Regions from separate parts of the Pseudocolwellia sp. G5-9 genome, predicted to be linked through region 2. Evidence: predicted binding sites of a transcription regulator. Region 2 holds the regulator's gene; each other region holds the start of a gene.
The links. Region 2 encodes FliA, which starts transcription of late flagellar genes. Its sites were predicted from a motif close to CTAAAGNTNNNNNNNNNNNNGCCGATA; they were not measured.
Positions count from the first base shown of each region.

Region 1: the regulator FliA is predicted to act here: its motif matches at 1,363-1,389, upstream of AC0L5Q_RS10405 (DUF3530 family protein).
Region 3: the regulator FliA is predicted to act here: its motif matches at 3,278-3,304, upstream of AC0L5Q_RS00845 (VC2046/SO_2500 family protein).

Region 1 covers NZ_CM147893.1:2,428,515-2,433,514, forward strand. Annotated here, with positions in the region: gene rapA (RNA polymerase-associated protein RapA) at 1-320, shown strand, start outside; gene rluA (bifunctional tRNA pseudouridine(32) synthase/23S rRNA pseudouridine(746) synthase RluA) at 320-988, shown strand; gene AC0L5Q_RS10405 (DUF3530 family protein) at 1,447-2,379, shown strand; gene djlA (co-chaperone DjlA) at 2,407-3,207, opposite strand; gene murU (N-acetylmuramate alpha-1-phosphate uridylyltransferase MurU) at 3,241-3,972, opposite strand; gene AC0L5Q_RS10420 (aminoglycoside phosphotransferase family protein) at 3,969-5,000, opposite strand, start outside.
Region 2 covers NZ_CM147893.1:2,134,852-2,139,851, forward strand. Annotated here, with positions in the region: gene AC0L5Q_RS09155 (chemotaxis protein CheA) at 1-1,522, opposite strand, end outside; gene AC0L5Q_RS09160 (protein phosphatase CheZ) at 1,534-2,277, opposite strand; gene cheY (chemotaxis response regulator CheY) at 2,323-2,706, opposite strand; gene AC0L5Q_RS09170 (RNA polymerase sigma factor FliA) at 2,758-3,477, opposite strand; gene AC0L5Q_RS09175 (MinD/ParA family ATP-binding protein) at 3,504-4,346, opposite strand; gene flhF (flagellar biosynthesis protein FlhF) at 4,520-5,000, opposite strand, start outside.
Region 3 covers NZ_CM147893.1:207,755-212,754, forward strand. Annotated here, with positions in the region: rRNA gene AC0L5Q_RS00820 (23S ribosomal RNA) at 1-1,379, shown strand, start outside; rRNA gene rrf (5S ribosomal RNA) at 1,521-1,635, shown strand; gene AC0L5Q_RS00830 (helix-turn-helix domain-containing protein) at 1,966-2,175, shown strand; partial or broken gene AC0L5Q_RS00835 (transposase) at 2,189-2,395, shown strand; gene AC0L5Q_RS00840 (GNAT family N-acetyltransferase) at 2,761-3,207, opposite strand; gene AC0L5Q_RS00845 (VC2046/SO_2500 family protein) at 3,337-3,873, shown strand.

The sequences.
Region 1 (5,000 bases), 290 kb from region 2:
ATCAACAACTTAGCCCAACCAAAAAACAAGTAGCCCTTCAGTTAGTTAAGGCGTTAAAACAGCAAATTACACCACTGGTGACTAAAGCTGAAGCACATGCCGAAACCAGTGTTGCTAGTATCCAACAAAATGCGCTTGATACCATGCGAAACAATTTAGATAAAGAACATGCTCGATTAGCCGCGTTAGCGAAAATTAATCCGAGTGTTCGACAAGAAGAAGTAGATTTTATTCAGCTACAAAAATCTGAGCTTGAAAGCTATATCAACAAAGCACAGTTGAAGTTTGAAGCGATAAGACTGATTGTTGTAACTCATTAATGAGTGCTAACCCTGACTTTGTCTATCAACCGCCACTCGATCCCTATTTACACATAGTTTATAGGGATAACGACCTTATTGTTTTAAACAAAGGTAGCGGACTGTTAACCGTTCCGGGGCGATTACCTGAACACAAAGACTGTTTAGAAAACAGAGTAGCGCGGGTATTACCTAGCGCTACTGTTGTGCATAGGTTAGATATGGCAACGTCTGGCATCATCATCATGGCGCTAAACAAACCTACCCATGTCGCTATTAGCCAACAATTTGAAAAACGTAAAACCAAGAAAAAATATATCGCTAGAGTATTTGGCCGTGTAAAAGAAGCCCAAGGCTCTGTCGACCAGCCGCTTATTTGCGATTGGCCTAACCGCCCTAAGCAAATGATTGATCACAAAAGAGGCAAACCCTCTTTAACTCATTACAAAGTGCTCAGTTATGGCGACAATTCAACCTTAGTTGAACTAACACCTATTACAGGTCGCTCGCATCAATTAAGAGTTCATATGCTTTCAATAGGTCACCCTATTTTAGGAGACCGACTTTATGCTCATACTGAAGCTCTCGCGATGGCTAACCGACTAAATTTACACGCTCAAATGCTAAGTATTTCTCATCCCGTAACGCATGAAGAAATGACTTTTTTAGCTGATTGCCCGTTTGAGTAGCCCTCTTTATATACCCGTTATCATTCAAGATGCAGGTTTCAGTGGGAACTAAAAACAATTTAGGCACAGATTTCATGTTCCAGACGAAATCTAAGTACATACATCCATGTATGCAAGGCATTAAGTTTACGTCATGGTTATTCCCTTACTAAAGTTAATAACGAAGCATAAATTGTTTTTAGACCCATCGAAGAAGCGCTTGAGCAAAATCACTTCTTCGTTAATGCTTTTTATAAGGGAACAACCATTATTACAAAGCACTGCCTTGAATTGATATCGCTCAAGCGCTCTGAAAAACGCATCTTGATCGGTAACGGGTATATGCTTTAAGCTATAGTTTTATATTCATCTAAGTTTATTTATCTCATTTTTTATTAAACAATCATCTAAGCAAGTCGATACATACTTATACCTGCTCATTTTGTAGGTATAAGTAAACCTCTTCACTTTAGGAATTCATGTTGTTGCGTATTTTATTTATTACTGCCCTTTTCTATTTAATACCTAATATACTTGGGTATAACCACGCACAAGCGTATTTTTATTTTGCCGAGGAAGAAGAAGCCGCTGAACCAGAAAAGGTTGATGAAGATAAAAAGCAGCCCTCAAAAAGTATTCAACGTAGTGATATAAAAATAGTAAAACCCGTCAGTTCATTCGAACAACAAAAACAAGATCTCACCCATTATTTATCCGGTAGTAAAACTCAATCAATTAAAGCGGGCGATAGCGAATATATTATTATTGAAGAAAGCAGTTCAACACAAAACAATAAAGGCGTGGCGATTTTAATACCTGATTGGCAACAAGGCGTAGCAAATCCAAAAGCCATGAATTTTTTACGAAAAAATCTTCCCGATGCAGGCTGGTCTACAATCAGTGTGCAATCACCTAATAAGCCAATGAACTACCCTTCGGTAGCATTAACAAAAGAAGAAAGAATAGAACAAAATAAAGCGGCGCTTATGCCCTATCAAAATGAATTAAAAAGCTTAGTCACCGCAGTAATGGAAAAAGCTAAAAATTACCCCGGTATTTTTTTGGTGATCACAGAAGGAAGCCAAGCAGCGATACTGATAGATCTTTATAAAAACAACCAAGATTTATTACCCGCAGCACTGATTACATTAAGTGCAGGCATGTATTCTGAATTAGAAAACGATACTTTTGCGAAAAACATAGCGATGTCTGAGTTGCCTGTTTTAGACTTGATACTAAAAAAAGACCGTAATAGCGTGCTAGAAAATGCCATGTTAAGAAAGAAATACGCTACAAAGGAATTGAAAGTTTATTATCGCCAAAAATATCTACACAATATGGTTCCGGGCTATTACCCAGAACAAACATTATTAACTGAAGTTAATGGCTGGTTAAAAACAATCGGTTGGTAATTTATTCAGAATAAAAATATTCTCCTCCTAACCTCTTGCTTTAGTCACCGCTTCATATGCTGATTGAATATCTTGTGTTTTTTGTTTAGCCATTTCCATCATTTCAGGAGGTAAACCTTTTGCCATCAGCTTATCAGGATGATGTTGAGACATGAGTTTACGGTAAGCTTTTTTAATTTCTTGTTCGCTCATTTCAGGCGTACAACCCAGTGCTTTATAGGCATTGCTAAGTTGTACCTTTGATGATTGTGGAGATCTATTGCCTTGTTGATTAAATTGGTCACCCGCAATAATCATTTCCAGCAAGCGATCTAAATCTCGGGTAGAAAAGCCTAAAATTTTAGCTATTTGGTGCAGCGCTTCACGCTCTTCCTGATCTAATGTGCCATCAGCAAAAGCCACTTGAATTTGAATTTCTAAAAACATCAGCAGTAAGTCATGACGCTTACCGCATTTGTGAGTAAAGTCATCCAATCGTTCTTTTAAAGGAAAACCGACAACTTTTCCGTCTCTAAAGGCGTCTTGAGCTTGTTGCCTAATATCGCCCGTTAAGCCCAATTTATCCATGTAAGCAGTAGCAAAGGCGATTTCTTGAGGAGTAACTCTACCATTAGCTTTAGCAACATATCCCATAACAGAAAAAGTTGTAGAGAAAAAAGCTTGTTGCCGCTCTGCATCTGTAAAACTTTGACCTGCCAAGTTATTAAAATTAAACCCACGTCCTTTATCAAAGCTATGACCGATCCAAACGCCTAGCAAAGCACCAAAAATATTTTTACTCAGCATGAAGCCAAATAAACCACCTAAAATTTTTCCCCAAACTTTCATGTTACTTTTACTACTCTAATTATGTGTTTATGTTTAACAAGATATCGTATTGTTAAGTTCATTTAATCGTTCTGGTGTGCCTACATCAGTCCATTGACCTTTCAATATAGTACCAGAAAGCTCTAAGTTTTCCGCGGTTTCTCTCAATAATGGCCCTAATGGCAATACATTTTCATTGGTATAAGCGGTAAAAAATTCAGGTCGATATAAAGCAATACCACTAAAAGTGAAAGACTGCTGCTGTTGGTGCTGATTAGCTTCACTTGTAAGATTATGTACTTTATTACTTTTGTTTAGCTCAGAAGCCTCTTCCGCAAATAAAAAATCACCTTTTATATTATGCTCTGGATTAGCGACCAGCCAAATATTAGCTAAGCAGTCTGATGGTAATAAAGGAATATGTGTAAAATCAAAGTCGGTATACACATCTCCATTTACGACTAAAAAAGGAGCATTAGGTTCATCTTTTTCTACTAATAATGGTAAGGCTTTAATAATACCGCCTGCAGTTTCTAAAGCCCCTTGTGTTTCTCGACTATAATGTATTGAAACTCCCCATTTGCTACCGTCTTGTAAGTACTCTTCAATTTTATCACCTAACCAAGCATGGTTAATAACAATATCGGTAATACCCGCTTGCGCAAGCTTAACAATATGATGCTCAATTAAGGGCATGCCTGCTACTTTCAATAAGGGTTTAGGGCAATCATCTGTTAACGGACGCATTCGCTCACCACGTCCTGCGGCTAATATCATCGCTTTCATGAATGATTATCCTTACTTTTTACTTTATTTTCTAACCGCGGTATTACTTTATGTAATACCAAATCATGTATAAAACTCAACTCTGGATACTTAGCACTAATATCAACAATATAAGATAAAGTTAACGGAATATCTTTTAAGTAACCGTTTTTGTGATCTCGATGATATAAACGAGCAAAAATACCACTGGCTTTTACATGGCGTTGCATTCCCATTAAGTCAAACCAACGAAGCCATTGCTCTTGTGTAACATCAGGATATTTATTATCGACATCTATTAATTGGCAGAAGTAATAAAAGAGGTCTTTTACTTTTGCATCAGGCCACCTTACATAACAATCTCTAAGTAGCGACACGATATCGTAAGTAATAGGGCCAAAAACAGCATCTTGAAAATCAATAACACCTAACGCTATCTCACTTTCGGTGGTATCTGCAGCCTCTTGTTCAGAGTTTATTAGCATCAAGTTACGACTATGGTAATCTCTATGCATTATCACTTGAGGCTGTTCAAGGGCGTTATCTACTAAGACTTTAAAACAAGATCGCAGCTGCGCTTTTTCTTCCTCATTAAGTGTAATGTTTAAATGTACACCTAATAACCATTCTGTAAAAATATGGCACTCTACATTAACAAAGTTGGCATCGTATTGAGGTAATGAGTAATTTTGAGGTAATTGTGCATTCGCTATTTTTGGTAAAAGCTTTATAGCGGTTTGATACGAATATTCCATATTCTCAAGCGTTAATAAGTCACTAAAAAGCTCATCACCAAAGTCACTTAAACACAAAAAACCTAATTCTAAATCTGAAAATATAATCTCGGGAACGTTAATAACTTGTTGTAATACTTTTTGAATTTCAACAAACGCAAGATTATTCGACATTGCAGGAATGGCATCAACAGCAATATAAGACTTATTGTTAATATTAAACCGATAATATTTTCTAAAACCCGCATCGCCGGTTAGTGAATGTAATTTTATTGAATTAATATCAAAATTGTTACATAGCCATATATTCAGTTG
Region 2 (5,000 bases):
TTCCTACACCACGACCAGAAACTTCTGAAATTTCGGTTTTGGTTGAAAATCCCGGTGCAAAAATCAAATTAAAAGCTTCACTATCCGACATACGAGCCGCGGCATCTGCATCTAATACACCACGCTCTATAGCAATTTCTTTCAATTTTTCAGCATTCATTCCAGCACCATCATCTCGAATGGTAAGAAGAATATGATCACCTTCTTGTGAAGCTGAAAGTATTACGGTTCCTTCTCTTTCTTTACCTTTTGATTCTCGAACATCAGGATCTTCAATACCGTGATCAACTGAGTTTCGCACTAAATGCACCAATGGGTCAGCAAGAGCTTCAACTAAATTTTTATCTAAATCAGTTTCTTCACCTTCAAGAATAAGTTTAATTTCTTTATTTAAGCTTCGAGCTAAATCACGTACAACCCGAGGAAAGCGGCCAAAAACCTTTTTAATAGGCTGCATACGCGTTTTCATTACAGCGCCTTGTAAATCAGTTGTCACAGCATCGAGATTAGAAACAGCTTTGGTTAAATCTTCATCTTCTTTGGTCATTCCTAAACTAGTTAAACGATTACGAACTAGTACTAGTTCACCCACCATATTCATGATTTGATCGAGTCGCTTAGTATCCACTCGAACGGTTGTTTCACCTTGTGAAGCAGTAGCTTGAGGTGCTTTTTTCTCAGGTGTTGATGGTTTGCTCGCGGGTGCTGCTTTTACGGCGGCTACAGGAGCAGGTTTAGGCGTTGCAGGTGGTGGTGTTACTTGTTGAGGCTGAGTATTAGTTGTTGCATTTTGTGGCCCTTTTCCTTGGCCATGAAGTTCATCTAATAAATTTTCAAATTCGTCATCATTGATTTCGTTAGGATTACTTTTAGCTTCGGCCTTATTAACTTCTGGAGAAAAAGCACCTTGCCCATGTAAATCATCAAGTAAGCTTTCGAACTCATCATCTGTAATTTCATTACTATTATTATTTGATACATTAGTAGGCGTAGCCGGAGGTGTTACAGAACCGCCGCCATGTAATTCATCTAATAATTTTTCAAATTCGTCTTCAGACATTTCATCTGATGAACTTGAAGATACAGGAGCTGCAGGCTCCTCGACTACCGTTGCAACAGGAACGTCTTCAGATTCTGGTACACTTAAACGATGTAATTCAGCTATTAATTCAGGGGCAGCGGGTACGAGAGGCTCTCCTCCTTGAACTAAAGCAAACATTTCATTGATTGAATCTGTTGCCTGCAGAATAACATCCATTAAATCAGAGGTAACCGTTCTTTTATTAGTTCTTAAGAGGTCAAATATATTTTCAGCGCCATGACAAACATCCACAAGCTCTGTTAACGATAAAAAGCCTGCTCCGCCTTTTACAGTATGAAATCCGCGAAATATTGCATTTAATAAATCAGCATTATCGGGGTCATTTTCAAGCTCTACTAATTGTTCAGATAAAGCTTCGAGAATTTCACCTGCTTCAATTAAAAAATCTTGTAAAATCTCTTCATCTTGCTCAAACGACATTTAGCAACTCCTTAAAACCCTAAACTTGATAAAAGATCGTCAACATCGTCTTGATCTGAAACAACGTCATCACGCTCTTTACTATTTACAATCGGACCTTCAACCAAATTTTCACCCACTGAAGGTTTAGCTTTATTTTGAATTGAGTCTGAAGACATGCCAAATGCGGTTAGCATTCCAATCAAACCATCTTCAACTTCCCTTACTAAATCAATAACTTTACGAATAACTTGGCCTGTTAAGTCTTGAAAGTCTTGCGCCATCAAGACATCAGTCATTAATATACGAATTTTATCTGTTTCACTTCCTGTTGATTTTAATAACAAATCAATATCTAAACATAACTGTTTAAACTCAGGTAATTCTAATTTATTTTGTATAAGTTTTGTCCATAAAGGATTAACCACTTCGACTCTATTTTGTAATGACTCAAGCACAGGAAAAATAGATTCAACTGCATCCATTGTTTTGTTTGCAGCTTCTTCCGTTCGTTCTATAACATAGTTAAGTCGTTCTTTAGCATCAGGTATATCAGCTTTTGCTAAATCAGTGAGTCGAGAGTCAACTTGAAAATTATTCAAAGAATCATGTAACTGACGGGTTAATTTACCTATTTCAGCAAACAGCTCTGTATTGATTGGACTTTGAATATCTGCAACCAATTCATCAGCCTTGTCTTGCTGATCTGTTTCTAAATATTCAACCAACAATTTAGCTTGTTCTAATGAAACATGTACTTTAGGCAAACTACTCATGCAAAATATCCTTTATTTATTTAGGTATTAAAGAAAGATTTTCAATTAACCTAAGCGTTCGAATATTTTATCGAGTTTAGTTTTTAACGTTGCAGCAGTGAAAGGTTTTACAATATAGCCATTTACACCCGCTTGAGCGGCCATAACTATTTGCTCTTTTTTCGCTTCAGCTGTCACCATTAAAACAGGAATATGGGATAAACTAGCGTCTGCTCGAATAGCTTTTAATAAATCTATTCCTTGCATACCAGGCATATTCCAATCGGTTACAACAAAATCAAACTCTCCTGACTGAAGCATAGGTAAAGCGGTGCTACCATCATCAGCTTCTTGAATGTTAGTAAAACCTAAATCGCGTAACAAGTTTTTCACTATTCGTCTCATCGTTGAAAAATCATCAACTACAAGAACTTTCATATTTTTATCCAAGGCACCCTCCGGTGAGAACATTCAAAAATTTTAAATTACTTATTATTCTACTTAACTTTGCCAAGAATGCATACGAGCTTTTAAACGATGCATAGCTTGACTGTGAATTTGACTTACTCTTGACTCGCTTACATCAAGAACTTGTCCTATCTCGCGTAAATTAAGTTCTTCATCATAATACAATGAAAGTACTAAACTTTCTCGTTCAGGTAAAGTAGAAATACATTCACTTAACGCTCTTTTAAAAACAATCTCTTCAATTTGATTATAGGGCTCGTCACTTATTGATTTATTTTCTAAATTCAAAGCGTCTTCACTAACACCTAAATCATCTATTCCGATTATTTTCCCAGAACTTACATCATTAAGAATATGATGGTATTCATTTAAAGAAATATCAAGTTTATCTGCTACTTCCTTGTCAGTTACATCTCTTCCTAACTCTGACTCTAACTCTTTTATCGCATCACTCACCATACGACTATTCTTATGAACAGAGCGAGGAGTCCAGTCTCCACGTCGAATTTCATCCAACATGGAACCTCTAATTCTTATCCCTGCAAATGTTTCAAAGCTTGCGCCTTTTGTATGGTCAAAGTTATTTGATGCTTCGAGTAGACCGATCATTCCTGATTGAATAAGATCATCTACAAGTACACTTGCAGGTAATCTTGCAAGTAAATGGTAGGCTATACGTTTAACTAAAACAGTATATTGTTCTATTAAAACAGATTTATCTGTTTGAGTACTGTAGGCATCTGCTTTTCCCAAACTATATACTCGCGATAATTAGCATATTAATGTTCTAATAATTGTTCAATAAAGAACTCTAAATGGCCTGAAGGTTGGTGAGGAATTGGCCATTTCATGATATTTTTTGCTAAGTTTTTAAAACCTATTGAAGCGGGTGAATTAGGAAATGCTTCAATAATTGCTTTTTGCTTACGACCTGATTTACGTATGTTTTCATCAAATGGCACAACGCCAACAAGTTCTAAGCCTACATCTAAAAATCTATCACTTACTTTGGCTAGTTTTTCAAATAATTGCTGCCCTTCGTTAGGGCTTCGTACCATGTTAGCAACAACCTTAAATTTAAATACATCATGATCACGACTTAATAATTTCATTAACGCGTAACAATCGGTAATTGACGTTGGCTCATCACATACTACTAACATAATATCTTGTGAGGCTCGACAGAAGCTCAATACCATGTCGGAGATCCCTGCTGCGGTATCAACAATAAGAATATCGAACTCTGTTTGCATATCACTAAAGGCTCGAATTAATCCTGCATGCTCACTAGGTGTTAAATCAACCATAGATTGAGTACCTGAAGTGGCTGGAATAATTTTAATTCCTGCAGGGCCTTCGATGATAATATCGTCTAATTCACATTCACCAGACAACACATGAGAAAGGTTACGTTGAACACGTAGACCTAACATAACATCAACATTGGCAAGCCCTAAATCTGCATCTAGAACAAGTACTTTTTTACCCAGTTGAGCTAATGCTATAGATGTGTTTAAAGACACGTTAGTTTTACCTACGCCACCTTTACCACCTGATACTGCAATAACTTTAATTTGTTGTAAATCTTGCATCTTACGTAAACCACTCGCTTGGTCTATCATTTAAATCTTCTCGTCACTGACACATACACTATTTTCGAAAAGATGTTGCTAAGTAAATACATTATAGCTTAGTACATCTTAACTCGTGAAGTTATAAGCGGTTTTTATCAATGTTATTCAATTTAACTAATTTAATTAGTTTAAGCTAGCTTGTTTTGCTAAACATATTCAATTTATGCTGCACTTGCTTCTTTTTTAGGCATTGGTCGCCATGTACTAGTGTGTTGGTGGTTTATTCGACTACTCATTTTGTCTGCTAAGGCAACTAATTTTTCAGCATTTGCTACCTTAATATCTTCAGGAACTCGTTGTCCATCGGTAAGGTAACCGATAGGTAATCCGTTTTGAATAGCGGTAGAAATAATTTCACCAATACTAATACTCTCATCCAGTTTAGTATAGATACAGCCAGCTAATGGAATTTTTTTAAATCTTTCTACATTTTCTTGCATAACACGCTGCTGAGTATTGGCTGATAACACAAGATAATTACGAATTCTCACACGTGCATTGGCAATTAAATCTGTTAAATGCTGTGCTAAGCGCATGTCTCTCTGTCCCATACCCGCAGTATCAATTAATATAAGTTTCTTTTGTCCAAACTGCTGTAGTAATGAGTCTAATGCTTGTGCATCGTTAGCCAACTTAACTTGG
Region 3 (5,000 bases), 1.9 Mb from region 2:
GAGACGAGTCTCTACGGAGATGAAGTCATTGATGCCATGCTTCCAGGAAAAGCTTCTAAGCTTCAGATATATAGGAACCGTACCCCAAACCGACACAGGTGGTTAGGTAGAGAATACTAAGGCGCTTGAGAGAACTCGGGTGAAGGAACTAGGCAAAATAGTACCGTAACTTCGGGAGAAGGTACGCTCTCTGGTGTGAATCCCTTGCGGAGTAAGCACAGGAGAGTCGAAGTAACCAGGTGGCTGGAACTGTTTATTAAAAACACAGCACTGTGCAAAATCGAAAGATGACGTATACGGTGTGACGCCTGCCCGGTGCCGGAAGGTTAATTGATTGGGTTAGCTCTGCGAAGCTCATGATCGAAGCCCCGGTAAACGGCGGCCGTAACTATAACGGTCCTAAGGTAGCGAAATTCCTTGTCGGGTAAGTTCCGACCTGCACGAATGGCGTAATCATGGCCACACTGTCTCCACCCGAGACTCAGTGAAATTGAAATTGCGGTTAAGATGCCGTATACCCGCGGCTAGACGGAAAGACCCCGTGAACCTTTACTATAGCTTGACAGTGAACATTGCTCCTACATGTGTAGGATAGGTGGGAGGCTTTGAAGATGCGTCGCCAGATGTGTTGGAGCCAACCTTGAAATACCACCCTTGTATGCGTGATGTTCTAACCTAGGGCCCTAATCGGGCTTGGGGACACTGTCTGGTGGGTAGTTTGACTGGGGCGGTCTCCTCCCAAAGAGTAACGGAGGAGCACGAAGGTTGGCTAAGTACGGTCGGACATCGTACGGTTAGTGCAATGGCATAAGCCAGCTTAACTGCGAGACAGACACGTCGAGCAGGTACGAAAGTAGGTCATAGTGATCCGGTGGTTCTGTATGGAAGGGCCATCGCTCAACGGATAAAAGGTACTCCGGGGATAACAGGCTGATACCGCCCAAGAGTTCATATCGACGGCGGTGTTTGGCACCTCGATGTCGGCTCATCACATCCTGGGGCTGAAGTCGGTCCCAAGGGTATGGCTGTTCGCCATTTAAAGTGGTACGCGAGCTGGGTTTAGAACGTCGTGAGACAGTTCGGTCCCTATCTGCCGTGGGCGTTTGAGAATTGAAGAGGGCTGCTCCTAGTACGAGAGGACCGGAGTGGACGAACCGCTGGTGTTCGGGTTGTTATGCCAATAGCATTGCCCGGTAGCTACGTTCGGAACTGATAACCGCTGAAAGCATCTAAGCGGGAAACAGGCTTTGAGATGAGTTCTCACTGGAGCTTTAAGCTCCCTAAAGGGTCGTTGGAGACTACAACGTTGATAGGTCAGGTGTGTAAGGGTTGTGAGGCCTTGAGCTAACTGATACTAATTGCCCGTGAGGCTTAACCATACAACACCTAAATAGTTTTGTATGAAGTTTGACACACTCTATGAGTGACACGTACACATGTGCGAATAAGAGATTAAAACGTATTTATAGTTCAATGAAAATAATTTTTTGTTGAAAGGCTTTCAAGATTGACCTTTTTTGTCTAGCGACAATAGCGATGTAGACCCACCTGATCCCATTCCGAACTCAGAAGTGAAATGCATTAGCGCCGATGGTAGTGTGGGAGTTCCCATGTGAGAGTAGGACATTGCTAGGCTTCTCATTAAGAAAAGCCCGATTCGAAAGAGTCGGGCTTTTTGCTGTCTGGTGTTAAACATTGCAGCAGTCGTTCCAAGGTCGAAAGTGTGTAGAATTTTTTATGTGAGGTCCTGTACATATACCAATCGAAATAACCCATTCATTATTTATACTTGCCTTAATGACCAATTATACCAATTAGTCTAATTATATGATCTAATGTCATTTATTTACTCATAATAAATGACATTGAACACTTATAGCTCACAAGAATTAAAAATACTCTCCAACAAAGTAATACCAATTAGTCTAATTATGTGATCTAATGTCATTTATTTACTCATAATAAATGACATTGAACACTCATAGCTCACAAGAATTAAAAATACTCTCCAACAAAGTAAAAGATCATCGAATGAGGCTGCGCTTGCTAGCCGTTTCACATTTTAAATCGGGTAAGAATAGATCAGAAGTTGCTAGAACACTTAATATTAGTAGAAGAATTGTTAATGATTGGGTTGCGAACTACATCAACGAAGGTTTATACCAATTAGTCTAATTATATGATCTAATTGGTATTACCACCGTATTCACCTGAGTTGAATCCAATAGAGCAAGTTTGGAGTTGGTTGCGCCAACATCATTTAGCGAATAGGTGCTTTCAAGGCTATGATGACATCCTCGATGCTTGCTCTGATGCATGGAACTCATTTGTGAGTGATGCAAAGCGGGTCATGAAAATGTGTAGTAGAGATTGGATTAAGGTGGGAAAAACTTAAGATGGAATGGTATTACATTGTTATTTAATAATTAGAGCACTCCCTATTATAATAAATGCCTCGCCTACAGGACGTTGGTGCTTAGGTTCCGTCTGGAACGATGAACCTGTGTATTTGACCATTTATTCTTCGTATAAAATAGGTCAATTCATTAATGCGTTTGGTATTAATTAACCCGAACTCGGCTTAATAAATGTTCTTCTAGCAGCTGTTTTTACTAACTTCTGCGTTAAATTCACTTGCAATAGGCCAGCTATTGACGCGTAAATTTGTCTTGAATTAAGTAAAATTATCAAGCTAGAAGCGAACTGATTTTTTAGTGATTACTTTTCAATGAGTTAACTATATCTTAACCCGAACTCAGGTTAATTAGTTATTTTGGTTAAGGAATAATTGATTTTTAGAAATACCTTTAAATCATTATTCTTTTTTAAATAACAATTATACCTGTCTATAAAATGACTAGGGATTTCAAGGGATTCACTTTCTTTAAAACCTATGTCTTTATATAAGCGGTATAACTTTTTATCAGCAAAACAAATAATATGATTATGTTCCCATTGTAGTGTTTCTATTAATAGCTTGGCATAACCTTTTTCTCTATAAAGGGGAGTAATTAATAATGCATGCAACAATCCATATTGACTACTATTAGTGATATAAGAAAGTATTACACTGCCAATGATGACGTTGTCCATTTTTATTATATAAGTATGATCGTAGCCCATAAAACTCGCTGAGTAGTTGTTGTCTTTATAAAAGCGTTTAATATCTTTTTTATCTTGTTTTGTCGCTTTATTTATTTCAAACATTTTTAGCAGTTCTTCATTACTATCGGCTATTGAGTTATGTATTTTACAGCGAAAATAATAATAAAATCTGCTAATTATTTTTTATTACATGCCGATATAAATATTAAGATGATTTGTGGGTGTGCTTAATTGCTTGTAGATAATATAAAAAATGAGATATTAATAAATGAATTGCAGTTAGGTGAGCAGCTTAACCAATGTGTTCATAAAAAAGAACGGTCTCAATTTTCTTTATTACTGGCGATGCTTACTGATGATGTTCAAGCTCACGCACAGTTCTCACTTCCTAAATCAGAAATAGCTACATCTCAAACAGACGAAGATAATTTAAGGAAGCAGTTTAAGTTACCTCAAGCGCAGCTTTTATCATTAAAGGAGATAGAGCAAGTTGGATCTTATAACCAAGCTGACTTAGTTCAAGGTAATAATTTATCAGAACTCCGTTTACTCAATGCCATTAATCCAACCCCTCTTGCCTTTAGAGACGACAAAAAATTTATAGCAAAAAATATACTAGAAAATACTAGCCTTTATTGCCAGAAAAAGTATAAGAGTAAAAAATTAGATAACGACTTTAAAGCAGCTAGGTTAGATTTTAAAGCGGCAGAGTGGTTAAACTCTATAAATGAAAGCATAAATTTAACATTGGAAAAGTCGGTTATTTAAAGCTAGTTATTAAATTAGCTAAAAATTTTAAATATAATTTTGCATAATATATAAAAACAGCGCTAGGCATTATTAGTAACTTCAAATCCAGTCAGATTGAAACCCTCGCAGACCTATTAACACTGTATGTGATCAATAAAGCTTATGGATCGATACTGTCACTATTAGAACCTTAAAGCTACCTTAAAGTCCTTGGCATGGTTGGTGTTAGCTGAAAAATTCATCGATACTACATCTGACAATAGTTAACCTCAATTCGGGATAAGCAAAGTTACTCAACAAGCTATTTTTGCGCTACTACTATTAGATAGAAAAATTTGCCTTGTTATACACAAAAATATCACTGTTGAGAGACTAATATAGCTTAGGAGAACAACGATACAGATTAAGTTTCTCATAAATAAGTATTTTAATTCATTCTCTAACATTCATTAACCCGAGTTGAGGTTAGTTAACCTTATTTGATAAAGGCTTTTACTCGTTGGGATTATTAAATGCAAGGAGCACAACAGGCACAGAGCATCATTGGTTAATTATACTGAAGAAATTATTTTGATTTATATTGTTGTAAATAGGTATATCGAATACTACACCTCTGAATTTATTGATAAAACGATTTACTTATCGGTTCTGAGGAAAGCAGTAAAACCTTTATCTTATATTTTTGTAAAGCTGACTTATTCTTTGTAGCTTATAGAAACAGAAGTTTACCTTATATAGAAAATAGGTACTTAAGTCAGAATAGAGTTTTAAGTGGGGGGCTGCAGAAGGGATTTTTGTTTATATACCATAGTAATTAAACCGAATTTATTTACAGGGTATTTTGCTTTTATTCCAGCAGCTTGTATATATACCCTTTACCAATCAAAAGGCTATTTCAGAGCTCTTGAGCGATATCAATTCAAGGAATGCTTTGTAATAATGGTTGCTCCCTTATAAAAAGCATTGTTGATGAAGTTATTTTGCTCAAGCGCTTCTTCGATGGGTCTAAAAACAATTTATACTGCGTTATTAACTTTAGTCAGGTTCTTACATGGATGTAGACCTTAGATTTCGTTTGGAACGTGAAATCTGTGCATAAATTGTTTTTAGTTCCCACTGAAACCTGCATCTTGAATGATAACGGG